Regions from separate parts of the Winslowiella toletana genome, predicted to be linked through region 4. Evidence: predicted binding sites of a transcription regulator. Region 4 holds the regulator's gene; each other region holds the start of a gene.
What was found. The regulator PurR, encoded in region 4, represses purine synthesis genes. The targets are predictions, from matches to a motif close to CANGCAAACGTTTGCNTG.

Region 1: carA (glutamine-hydrolyzing carbamoyl-phosphate synthase small subunit) is a predicted target of PurR. The motif match lies at 2,206-2,223, and genes of this name have one in related genera.
Region 2: gcvT (glycine cleavage system aminomethyltransferase GcvT) is a predicted target of PurR. The motif match lies at 1,223-1,240, and genes of this name have one in related genera.
Region 3: RIN69_RS20510 (NCS2 family permease) is a predicted target of PurR. The motif match lies at 1,696-1,713, and genes of this name have one in related genera.

Annotation. Positions count from the first base shown of each region.
Region 1 is NZ_CP134152.1:788,279-791,429, reverse strand. Features, by position in the region: gene carB (carbamoyl-phosphate synthase large subunit) at 1-820, opposite strand, end outside; gene carA (glutamine-hydrolyzing carbamoyl-phosphate synthase small subunit) at 835-1,983, opposite strand; gene dapB (4-hydroxy-tetrahydrodipicolinate reductase) at 2,450-3,151, opposite strand, start outside.
Region 2 is NZ_CP134152.1:3,965,281-3,968,431, reverse strand. Features, by position in the region: gene ubiI (FAD-dependent 2-octaprenylphenol hydroxylase) at 1-860, shown strand, start outside; gene gcvT (glycine cleavage system aminomethyltransferase GcvT) at 1,302-2,399, shown strand; gene gcvH (glycine cleavage system protein GcvH) at 2,429-2,815, shown strand; gene gcvP (aminomethyl-transferring glycine dehydrogenase) at 2,920-3,151, shown strand, end outside.
Region 3 is NZ_CP134152.1:4,513,057-4,516,207, forward strand. Features, by position in the region: gene RIN69_RS20505 (Na+/H+ antiporter) at 1-7, opposite strand, end outside; gene RIN69_RS20510 (NCS2 family permease) at 230-1,579, opposite strand; gene RIN69_RS20515 (glutathione S-transferase family protein) at 1,956-2,618, opposite strand; gene soxR (redox-sensitive transcriptional activator SoxR) at 2,648-3,133, opposite strand.
Region 4 is NZ_CP134152.1:2,273,636-2,276,786, reverse strand. Features, by position in the region: gene ybiO (mechanosensitive channel protein) at 1-553, opposite strand, end outside; gene cydH (cytochrome bd-I oxidase subunit CydH) at 747-836, opposite strand; gene purR (HTH-type transcriptional repressor PurR) at 1,120-2,145, shown strand; gene punR (DNA-binding transcriptional activator PunR) at 2,177-3,085, opposite strand.

The sequences.
Region 1 (3,151 bases), 1.5 Mb from region 4:
CACGCAGTACCGCCATCGAGGCGTTACGCATGATTTGATACTCTTTGTCGGTCAGCGTCTGCGCTGGCGCAACGGTAATCGAGTCACCGGTATGGATACCCATGGCGTCGAAGTTTTCGATTGAGCAGACGATGATGCAGTTGTCGTTTTTATCACGCACCACTTCCATCTCATACTCTTTCCAGCCAATCAGCGACTCATCAATCAGCAGCTCATTGGTTGGCGACAGGTCGAGACCGCGCTCACAAATCTCTTCGAACTCTTCACGATTATAGGCAATACCGCCGCCGGTGCCGCCCATGGTGAAAGAAGGACGAATAATGCACGGGAAGCCAACATCTTCCGCCACCGCCAGCGCTTCTTCCATATTGTGCGCAATACCGGAGCGGGCAGTTTCCAGACCGATTTTCTTCATCGCTTTATCAAAGCGCTGGCGGTCTTCCGCTTTATCAATGGCATCGGCAGTCGCACCGATCATCGTTACGCCAAACTCGGCCAACACACCCTGGCGCTCCAGTTCCAGCGCACAGTTCAGCGCCGTCTGGCCACCCATGGTTGGCAGTACCGCGTCCGGGCGCTCTTTTTCAATGATTTTACGCACCACTTCCCAGTGAATCGGCTCGATATAAGTAGCATCGGCCATTTCCGGGTCGGTCATAATGGTTGCCGGGTTAGAGTTAACCAGAATCACCCGGTAACCCTCTTCGCGCAGCGCTTTACAGGCTTGCGCACCAGAGTAGTCGAATTCACAAGCCTGGCCGATGACGATCGGGCCAGCGCCAAGAATCAGGATACTTTTTATGTCGTTACGTTTTGGCATTTTCTCGCTCCTGATTATTTTGCGGTTGAACGGTAAGCTTTAATCAGCTCGATAAAGTGATCGAACAGCGGCGCGGCATCATGGGGGCCCGGGCTGGCTTCAGGGTGCCCCTGGAAGCTGAACGCCGCTTTATCGGTGCGGTGAATACCCTGCACCGTATGATCAAACAGCGATGTATGAGTTACCCGCAAATTGGCCGGTAAATTGCTGTCATCTACGGCAAAACCGTGGTTCTGGGCAGTGATCATCACGCAGTCGTTATCCAGATCTTTCACCGGATGGTTGCCGCCGTGGTGGCCAAGTTTCATTTTGACGGTCTTCGCGCCGCTGGCCAGTGCCAGCAACTGGTGGCCAAGGCAGATGCCAAAAAGCGGGATATCGGTTTCAAGGAAAGACTGAATCGCGGAGATGGCGTAGTCACAAGGCTCCGGGTCACCCGGTCCGTTCGACAGGAAAATGCCGTCAGGATTGAGCTTCAGTACTTCATCAGCCGGCGTCTGCGCCGGAACTACCGTCAGGCGACAGCCGCGGTCAACCAGCATCCGCAGAATGTTGCGTTTGGCACCGTAGTCATAGGCCACCACGTGGAACGGCAGCTCGCTGGCGTTGCTCTGTGCCGGCAGTTCGTCCTGTAACGTCCAGCTGCCTTGCAGCCAGCTGTAAGACTCCTGGGTGGTCACTTCTTTTGCCAGGTCCATGCCCTTCAGGCCAGGGAAGGCTTTCGCTTTTTGCAGTGCCAGTTCAGCATCCGGCGCGTCACCGGCAATAATGCAGCCATTCTGTGCACCTTTCTCGCGCAGCAGACGGGTCAGCTTACGGGTATCGATATCGGCGATAGCAACAATATTGTTGCGCTTCAGGTATTCAGACAGCCCTTCTTCATTGCGATAGTTGCTGGCGATAAGCGGCAGGTCGCGAATAACGAGGCCTTGTGCATGTACCTGAGAGGATTCTTCGTCAGCAGCATTGGTGCCGACATTGCCGATATGGGGATAAGTAAGGGTGACGATCTGGCGAGAATAGGAAGGATCTGTGAGGATTTCTTGATAACCGGTCATTGAAGTGTTGAAAACGACTTCACCCACTGCCGATCCTACTGCCCCAATGGCCCGACCGTGGAATTGGGTTCCGTCTTCCAGAACCAATAGCGCTGACTTAATCAAAACGTCCTCCAGGGAATAAACAGTCACAATATCTGCATATTAATTCATAATCATAGCCTGAATCAATGTAAAAACCGCCTGAGATGTCGATTTTTGGCAAATTGCGCGCATTCTAATGATCGCCCTGTCGATTGTCTACCCTGAAGGCCACTTTTTCATACTTTTTTAGCCTGCTGACAGGAAAAACAGAAGATTTGCACTGAAAACAGCAGACAACCCCGTGATAAAACCGATTGCCTGGTGAAATGATTTTAATTTTGGGGTAATTATCAGTAAAAAGTAGACCAAATGGTCAAAATTAGCTTGCAGCAGGGCTAAAAATCACAGATAAGTTACTATTATAAGAACAACAAAGGATTTGATTAACCTAACACCTGTTTTTGAAAAATAAAAAGGGCAATAAAATTATTGCCCATATAATCATAAGGTTATGATTAAAATAACCACATCACGATGGTCGCAACACTTACAGATTCTCTAAACCAAGCACGTCACGCATGTCATAAAGACCATTTTTCTGCAAACTTAACCACTGAGCCGCACGAACCGCACCATTTGCGAAGGTCATACGGCTTGAAGCCTTATGAGTAATCTCTACACGCTCACCGACATCTGCAAACATCGCAGTGTGCTCACCGACGATATCGCCAGCTCTGACGGTAGCAAAACCGATGGTTTTCGCTTCACGCTCGCCGGTGTAACCTTCACGCGCGTACACCGCGTGTTCTTTTAAATCCCAGTCCATTGCATCGGCAATCGCTTCGCCCATCGCCAGCGCAGTACCCGATGGCGCATCCACTTTATGACGATGATGCGCTTCAACAATTTCAATATCGGCGTAATCACCCATCACTTTGGCGGCTTTTTCCAACAGCTTCAGAACCAGATTAACGCCGACGCTGAAATTGGCGGCGAACACAATAGCGATATCTTCGGCAGCTGTTTTGATCGCCGCTTTACCCGCATCGTCGAAACCGGTGGTGCCAATCACCATCGCTTTCTGATGCTGACGGCAGAAAGCCAGATATTCCAGCGTGCCTTCCGGGCGAGTGAAATCGATCAGAATATCGAAATCATTAACCACCGCATCAAGGTTGTCGCTCACCTTAACGCCGATAGCGCCAATTCCGGCTAACTCACCCGCATCGCTACCGACCAAAGAGGATCC
Region 2 (3,151 bases), 1.7 Mb from region 4:
AGGCGTTGTGGCAGAAAGCCAGCCAGCAGAGTGATATCACGCTGATTGCGCCTGCGCAGTTGCAGCAGGTGGCCTTTGGCGATAACGAGGCGTTTGTCACCCTGCAGGACGACAATATGATGAGCGCGCGCCTGCTGGTGGCGGCAGATGGCGCGAATTCATGGCTGCGCAACAAGGCTGATATCCCGTTAACCTTCTGGGATTATCAGCATCATGCGCTGGTGGCGAATATTCGCACTGAACAGCCACATGATGCGGTAGCGCGTCAGGTGTTTCATGGGGACGGCATTCTGGCATTTTTACCGCTCAGCGATCCGCATTTGTGCTCAATTGTCTGGTCAGTGCCGCCACAGGAAGCCAGCCGATTACAGTCGATGCCGGTTGAACTGTTTAATCAGCAGCTCTCAGTCGCGTTCGATATGCAGATGGGGCTGTGCCAGGCCGAAAGCCAGCGTGAGACATTCCCGTTGATGGGGCGCTATGCCCGGAGTTTTGCCGCTCACCGTCTGGCGCTGGTTGGCGATGCGGCGCATACCGTGCATCCGCTGGCCGGGCAGGGGGTTAACCTCGGCTTTATGGACGCTGCGGAACTGATTGGCGAGATTAAACGCCTGCATCAGCAGGGCAAAGATATCGGCCAGCATCTTTATCTGCGCCGTTACGAGCGCAGCAGGAAGCACAGTGCTGCTGTGATGCTGGCGGGCATGCAGGGCTTCCGTGAGCTGTTTGCGGGTGAGAATCCGGCGAAGAAACTGCTGCGTGATGTCGGTCTCAAACTGGCGGATACTCTGCCAGGCGTTAAGCCACGACTGTTAAAACAGGCGATGGGGCTGAACGATTTGCCTGACTGGCTGAAGTAACACGCGATCCCTGACGGGCGGCGTTTTCGCCGCCTTTTTTTATGCGTCGGCGTCCCGGATCCGCTGCACGTGTCCGATTGCCCTGTGTTGGGGCACATTTGAAAAATTCTAATTCTACGACCCATTTCGCATTATTATTTCTAATGCAGAATGCTTTTCTCCTCAGTCATTATCTATCCCCGTTCGTTCGAATCTTTATCATTAGTCTGCTTTGATATCGTTTTGTTGTTAATTATGTGCCTTATGGCGCAGTTTTTTAGTGAAAAACTCTGCAGAATCATCCGTGCATTGTGATAGTGCACAGCGGATTCACCCTCGTTTAGCTTATGGTTAATCCACGCGTTAGGTGGTAACTTCAGGGAAAAGGTAACGTTTGCGTCGCGCCGTTTTGCCGGTATTTATTGCAATTTCTAACAACAACAGTTTATGCACAGGACAGATATGACTCAGCAGACTCCCTTGTTCGAACAGCATCAGGCTTGCGGTGCCCGCATGGTAGATTTTCACGGCTGGATGATGCCGCTGCACTACGGTTCACAGATGGATGAGCATCATGCGGTCCGCAATGACGCCGGGATGTTTGATGTTTCACATATGACCATTGTCGATCTGCATGGTGCGCGGACTCGCGAATTTTTGCGTTATTTGCTGGCGAACGATGTCGCTAAGCTGACTTCCGCAGGCAAAGCACTGTACAGCGGGATGCTGAATGCCTCGGGTGGCGTGATTGACGATCTGATTGTTTACTTTATGACCGAGGACTACTTCCGTCTGGTGGTGAACTCGGCAACGCGTGAAAAAGACCTGGCATGGATTGGCGAGCACGCCGCCGCATACGGTGTGCAGCTGACAGAACGTGACGATTTGGCGTTGATCGCCGTGCAGGGGCCAAACGCCCAGCAAAAAGCACAAACTCTGCTGGATGATGCGCAGCGCCAGGCGATTGCCGGTATGAAACCGTTTTTCGGCGTGCAGGCGGGTGAACTGTTTATCGCCACCACCGGTTATACCGGTGAAGCGGGTTATGAAATTGCGCTACCAAAAGAACAAGCGGCGGGCTTCTGGCAGCAACTGCTGGCCGCCGGAGTGAAACCTGCCGGGCTGGGCGCGCGCGATACCCTGCGCCTTGAAGCCGGCATGAATCTGTACGGCCAGGAGATGGATGAAGGTGTTTCGCCGCTGGCTGCCAATATGGGCTGGACGGTGAGCTGGGAGCCTGCCGATCGTGATTTTATTGGGCGCGAGGCGCTGGAAATTCAGCGTAAGAAGGGCACTGAAAAGCTGGTTGGCCTGATCATGACCGAGAAAGGCGTACTGCGTAATGAATTACCGGTTCGTTTTACCGATGACGGCGGTAACCATCATGAAGGTGTGATTACCAGCGGATCGTTTTCTCCCACCTTAGGCTACAGCATTGCGCTGGCGCGCGTGCCTGCCGACATTGGCGAGCAGGCGATTGTGCAGATTCGCAATCGCGAAATGCCGGTAAAAGTCACTAAACCTGTTTTTGTTCGATCCGGTAAACCGGTCGTTCAGTAATCTGTTTCTTTTTTCTGGAGAGTATGTCGATGAGCAATGTGCCTGATGAACTGAAGTATCGTGATAGCCATGAGTGGGTGCGTAAGGAAGCGGACGGCAGCTACACCGTCGGCATTACCGAGCACGCACAGGAATTGCTGGGTGATATGGTGTTTGTTGACCTGCCTGACGTCGGTGCCAGCTATGCTGCTGGCGACGATTGTGCCGTGGCAGAGTCGGTAAAGGCCGCCTCTGATATCTATGCTCCGCTGAGTGGTGAAATCATCGCGGTTAACAGTGAGCTGGAAGCTGCGCCCGAGCTGGTTAACAGCGCGCCGTACAGCGAAGGTTGGTTATTTAAAATCAAAGCCAGTGATGAATCAGAGCTGGACGCGATGTTAGACGCCGCTGCCTATAAGGCCTCTATCGACGAGTAACACTCAGACTGCTCCTTCCCTCAGCGAACGGGGGAAGGCTGCCTCCTCCGCCAGACCGTGGAGGGCAATACACTTCCCTATGCCCGATGCAGGATTTACCGCTAATGACTCAGACTCTCAGCCAGCTTGAACACACCGGCGCGTTTATCGAACGCCATATTGGCCCCTCGCAGCAGCAGCAGCAAGCGATGCTGGCGACCGTTGGTGCCAGCTCTCTCACCGATTTAATTGGCTCGATTGTGCCGGCAGATATCCAGTTACCCAGCCCTCCGGCAATTGGCGACGCGTTGACAGAGCACCAGGCGCTGGCCGAGCTGAAAGCGATTGCCAGTCAGA
Region 3 (3,151 bases), 2.2 Mb from region 4:
TTTCCATGCTTTCCTTGAAGCCTCTTCTTCCAACAGGCGTGATAAATACAGGCATGGGGAACAACATGCCTGAAGGAATTGTAAAACAAAAAGGCAAACCGTTTAAAAACAGGACGTGCGGTCAGGGAAATTAGAGACGATTCTGGCGTAAAAACGCCGAAATATGGCGTGATGTAGCGGAAAAGAGAATATTTCGCTGGGGCATCCGTTCCCCATACCTCATCACTGATTAAATCGCCCAGCCGCCTGCATAAAAAGCAATCAGCGCTACGGCAATTACCACAGTACCGATATTCAGCTTGCGCCACTCACCGGCAAAGATACGGCCAATCACCAGCGCACCAAAGCCCAGCATGATGCCGGTAACGATATTGCAGGTCAGTACGATAAATACCGCGCACAGCAAGCCGGACATGGCATCAACATAGTCGCCGAAATCGATCTTTGAGACATTGCTCAGCATCAGCAGACCAACATACATCAGCGCCGGTGCGGTGGCATAAGCCGGAACCAGGTAGGCCAGCGGCGACATAAACAGAATCAGCATAAACAGCAGGCCAACGACAATCGCCGTCAGGCCGGTTTTACCCCCCGCCGCGGTGCCGGCTGCGGACTCGATATACACCGCCGCAGGCGATGAACCAACCAGACCGGCAAAGATGCTGCTGACCGAGTCAGTCGTCAGCGCTTTTCCACCGTTAATAATTTGGTTGTCTTTATCCAGCAGATTAGCCTGGCCCGCTACCGCACGGATGGTGCCGGTGGCGTCAAACACCGCGGTCATCACCAGTGCCAGTACCGTAGGTAATACCGCCGGTTTCAGTGCGCCGAGAATATCAAGGCTGAACACCAGCGAGTTGCCTTCGGCATCGCTCAGGCTTGGCATCGCAAACAGCCCCTGATATTTCACCGCTGGATCGAAGATCAACCCGATGATTGATATCGCAATAATCGTCAGCAGAATTCCGCCCGGTACACGCAGTTTTTCCAGACCAAAGATTGCCGCGAGGCCGATCAGTGACAGCAAAACCGGAAATGAGGCGAAGTCACCCAATGCCACCGGCAGACCCGGCGCGGGATTTTTCACCACCAGACCCACGCTGTCGGCAGCAATCAGCAGCAGAAACAGGCCGATACCGACTCCGGTTCCATGCGCTACGCCCATCGGCATATTACGCAATATCCAGGAGCGGATGCCGGTGGCCGAGATAATGGTAAACAGCACCCCCATCAGGAATACCGCGCCCAGCGCCACTGGCACACTGATCTGCTGGCCCAGCACCAGGCTGAAAGCAGTAAAAGCGGTCAGTGAAATTGCACAGCCAATCGCCATCGGCAAATTAGCCCATAAGCCCATAATAATGGAGCCAAAAGCGGCAACCAGACAGGTTGAAACAAACACTGCGGTTGGCGGAAAGCCTGCCTTGCCCAGCATACCCGGCACCACAATCACCGAATAAACCATGGCAAGGAAGGTCGTGAGGCCAGCTAAAACCTCCTGACGCACGCTGCTGTTGCGCGCAGAGATTTTAAACCAGGCGTCGAAAGAACCGCTGGCCTGACGTGAAGGAGTCGACATAGAGAATATCCCCTGAGATTTCTTATGATGTATTCATGCATGGCGCGTATCAGTCGCACCCTGGTGGCGGGAAACACACTTCCCGACATAAAAGCTGTTATTACCCTATAAGCGAATAAGCAAACGTTTACTTCGCCGGCCAGATAAAAGGCGCACTGAGTGCGCCGATTTAAAAGGTAAACGATTATCCTGCCTTTAATGACGGATTTTCAACTGCTGTTTACGGTTAAATGACGACATTTAGCGATATTTCAGCAGTAAAATGCGCTCGCTAACCGCCGATCAGACTGTACCTGGCGGCGGCGACACTGCGTAATAGGGTTTTCTTATCAACAATCCGCAGCCACATCAGGGTGATAGCTTTGGAATGAAGAAACTACCCCAGCTTCAGCTCGCCACCCTGTTGAATCGCACGCTGCCAGGCGGCGCGGGTCTGAATTTTATCCAGCCAGGCTTTGGTATGAGGCGTATTGGTAAGACTGTCGCGCGTGGTCAACGCCTGAAGTGGAAAACTCATCTGAACATCGGCGATACTGAAATTTTGCCCGGCAAACCACGGATTTTTAGCCAGATGCTGCTCAATAAATTGTTGATGGGTAACAATTTGCTTATCGAGATACGCCTTCTGTACTCCTTTACCGAATGCGGCACCAATCGGGCGCATCAGCCACGGCACCGGCGGTTTACCCATCCGGCTAAAGATCAGCTTCATCACCAATAGCGGCATCAGCGAACCTTCCGCGTAGTGCAGCCAGTAACGAGACTGCAGCATCTCCTCTTCATCAGACAGTTTTAGCCGATATTCAGAGTCATAGCGTTCGGCGAGGTACTCGAGAATTGCGCCAGATTCGGCAATTACGCGGTTATCATCGGTAATCACCGGTGATTTACCCAGCGGATGAACTTTTTTTAACTCGGCAGGAGCCAGCATGCTGTTTTCACGCTGATAGCGTTTGATCTGGTAAGGCACTTCCAGCTCTTCCAGCAGCCACAGCACACGCTGCGAGCGCGAATTATCGAGATGATGAACAGTGATCATGGCGTAACCTTGTGTTTAACGGCGATTAATCAGTATAGACCTTCATCCTCACTTTCAATTTCCGGATTGAGCAATATCGCCCCGGTTCCTTGGGTGGAAAGACGGTCGTCCGGGTTACGCAGCGGACAGTCACTCATCGATAAACAGCCACAGCCAATACAACCATCCAGCTGATCGCGCAGGCGCGTCAGGGTTTCAATACGCTTATCCAGCTCTGAACGCCACTGCTGCGTCAACTCAGACCAGGCCTTTACCGAAATCTTTTTATCGACCGGCACATTCATCAGGTTGTCACTGAGTGTCGCCAGCGGAATGCCAATGCGCTGGGCAATTTTGATGATTGCCACCCGGCGCAATACATCACGCTGATAACGACGCTGATTGCCGGCATTGCGCGTGCTGGAAATTAATCCTTTGGATTCATAAAAATGCAGTGCGGAGACGGCGACGCCACAGCGCTTCGCCACTTCGCCGGGCGTCAGAACGGTTTTCTGGCGATTGCGATCTTTTTTCATTTAGCCCTTTACCTCAAG
Region 4 (3,151 bases):
TGCCAATTCGATTGTACAGCGGGCCCACCAGCCGGCGAATCAGATGGAATATGGCAAAAGTCACCACCACCATCAGCAAAAAATAGCCGAGGGCGTGGAAAAATGCACTGGGATCAAACGTGCGCTGCGGCCCGGATTCGACCACTTTCTGCAAGGCGTTCACCCGCTGACTCAGCGCCTGTAACGTCTGTTGCGCAAACTGGCTGACGCTGTCGCTTAAGCTGGTCGCACCGCTGGGTGCGGCAACTTGCGGCACAGCATCCGCCGCCTGAGTTTTAGACTGCGCTTCCGCGGCGCGCTGTAACTGATCAATTAATGCATCACGCGCCTTTTCATCTTTAAGGATGCCCGCCAGCGCGGCGTAAGGAATATCCTGCTCAGTTTGCTGCGCGGTATCGGCAGCAGGCGCGGGTTGCGCAACAGCAACCGGTGAGATAACGCTGATTAACAGCAGCAATAATACGGCGATGAAGGGAAAAAATCCCGACGGGTGCGCTCGCCCTGGCGCCCGACAGCAGATAGTTGATGACATGGTATTCTCGAATAATTTCATTAGCACAATCAAGTGAGTAACAGACCGTCAGCGGCGCATAACAATCCCGCCACTGAGCATATTGCAGCATGCAGGCGCTGTTTAACTCCGCGTGCGCATGACCATTAAATAGCCAATTTGCGCAAAAAAAAACGTCTGAGGGAATTCATCAGACGTTTTAAAAGGGTTAATCCTGAAGATTAACCGATGTTTATCAATTCATTACCGCGGTGAAACTGAAGGCAATAATTACCAGCAGCGCGCCGACGGTGGTCAGCAGAGAAAACTTCAGATTGGTGTCCATACTTCACTCCTTAAAGACCTTACAATTAATAACTCTCACTATTTTCCCATATAAACAGGTAAAAATCTCGTTTTCTGCTCACAGCCTTGATAGAATTCTGTTTTTCCGTTGCGCAACAACTGCAACACCGCGTCACTTGCCGTGTTTCCTGACGTCAATCTCCTGCCCGACGTCACTCAGATTGCAACAATGAAACCGATCGCGCCAGAAAACGCGAAGCATACGCAAACGTTTAACATGATGCTTATCAATCCTTTAAGATAAGCGCAGGAGTACCATTTTAATGGCAACAATTAAAGATGTGGCGAAACGCGCCGGTGTTTCTACCACCACCGTTTCTCATGTCATCAATAAAACCCGCTTCGTGGCTGAAGAGACCCGCGAAGCCGTTTGGGCCGCCATCAAAGAGCTGCACTATTCGCCCAGCGCCGTTGCGCGCAGCCTGAAAGTGAACCATACCAAATCGATTGGTTTGCTGGCGACTTCCAGTGAAGCGCCCTATTTTGCTGAAATTATTGAAGCAGTTGAAACGCGCTGTTTTGCCAAGGGCTATACCTTGATCCTCGGCAATGCTCATAATGATCTCCAAAAACAGCAGGCTTATCTGTCGATGATGGCGCAAAAGCGCGTCGATGGTCTGCTGGTGATGTGCTCGGAATATCCTGACGAGCTGCTGAAGATGCTGGAAGACAATCGCAACATTCCGATGGTGGTGATGGACTGGGGCGAATCACGCGGCGATTTCACCGATACCGTGCTGGATAATGCTTTTGAAGGCGGTTACCTGGTGGGACGCTATCTGATTGAGCGTGGTCACCGTGATATTGGTGCGATCCCGGGTCAACTTGAGCGAAACACCGGCGGTGGGCGCCATGCCGGTTTTCTCAAAGCGCTGGCCGAGGCCAATATTGCCGTGCGCGATGAGTGGGTTGTGCAAGGCGACTTTGAGCCGGAATCCGGATATCGCGCGATGCAGCAGATTTTATCGCAGAAACAGCGGCCAACCGCGGTATTCTGCGGCGGCGATATTATGGCGATGGGCGCCATTTGTGCAGCAGATGAAATGGGCCTGCGGGTGCCGCAGGATATTTCGGTGATCGGTTATGACAATGTGCGCAACGCGCGCTATTTCACGCCAGCGCTGACTACCGTCCATCAGCCGAAAGAGCGCCTCGGCGAAACCGCATTTGATATGCTGCTGGATCGCATCACCAGTAAACGCGAAGAGCCGCAGACGATTGAAGTACATCCTTCATTAATCGAGCGCCGCTCGGTGGCTGACGGTCCGTTCCGCGACTACCGTCGTTAATCCGCTACCGGCCACCCGTTGGCCGGTCAGTTTATCCTTCGCGAAGCCACTCCTGATTCATGGTCTCCGGTGTACCCAGATACTCCAGCAACCAGCTCAGCGCCGGTGAAGCACTCTGCTCAGCCCAGCTGACGCAGCACGGGCTGTCGGGGAATTCGGCCGGTAGCGTTAATTCGGCCAGCGAACCTTCAGCAATCAGCGGCGCAGCAAAATGCCCGGGAACCATACCCACGCATAACCCTGCCAGCAGGCAATCAAACGCCGATTCCCAGTCCGGTGCCACCAGCCTTCGCTGGTTGTCCAGTGTCCAGGTAATGCGTTTTGGCAGGCTGCGCGAGGTGTCTTCCAGCACCAGCGACGGCCACTGGCGAATTGTATCATCATCAATGCTTCCCACTTGCTGCGCCAGCGGATGGTCGGCTCTGACCACGCAGCGCCAGTTAAGTGCGCCCATATCACGGAAACCAAAGCGACCACCGACCGGGATCGCCTGGGTAGCGCCAATCGCGACATCGACTCGCCCGTCAACCAGCGCATCCCAGACGCCATTAAACACTTCATGCCAGACCAGCAGCTCCATATCCGGGAAATGGCGATAAAAATCGAGCACCAGCTGGCGGGTGCGCTGGGGTTTAACAATCAGATCCACTGCAATGCTCAGCTGTCCGCGCCAGCCGTTAGCGACCTGCTGACACTGACGGCGCGTGGCAAGCATTTTTTTGATAACAGTGCGCCCTTCCTGTATAAATACTTTCCCCGCATCGGTTAATACCACATCGCGATGACGCCGCTGAAACAGCGGAACCGCCAGCCACTCCTCCAGCTGACGCACGGTATAACTTACCGCCGAGGGCACACGATGCAGCTCGGCGGCGGCGGCAGTAAAGCTGCCGGTACGCGCTACTGCATCAACGACTTCAAGAGAATGTTCCGACCACATAGCTTGCCTGCAAAATTTTTGAACGCAATGTGCAAATATTAGCGTTTCACAAGCGACAACGCACGC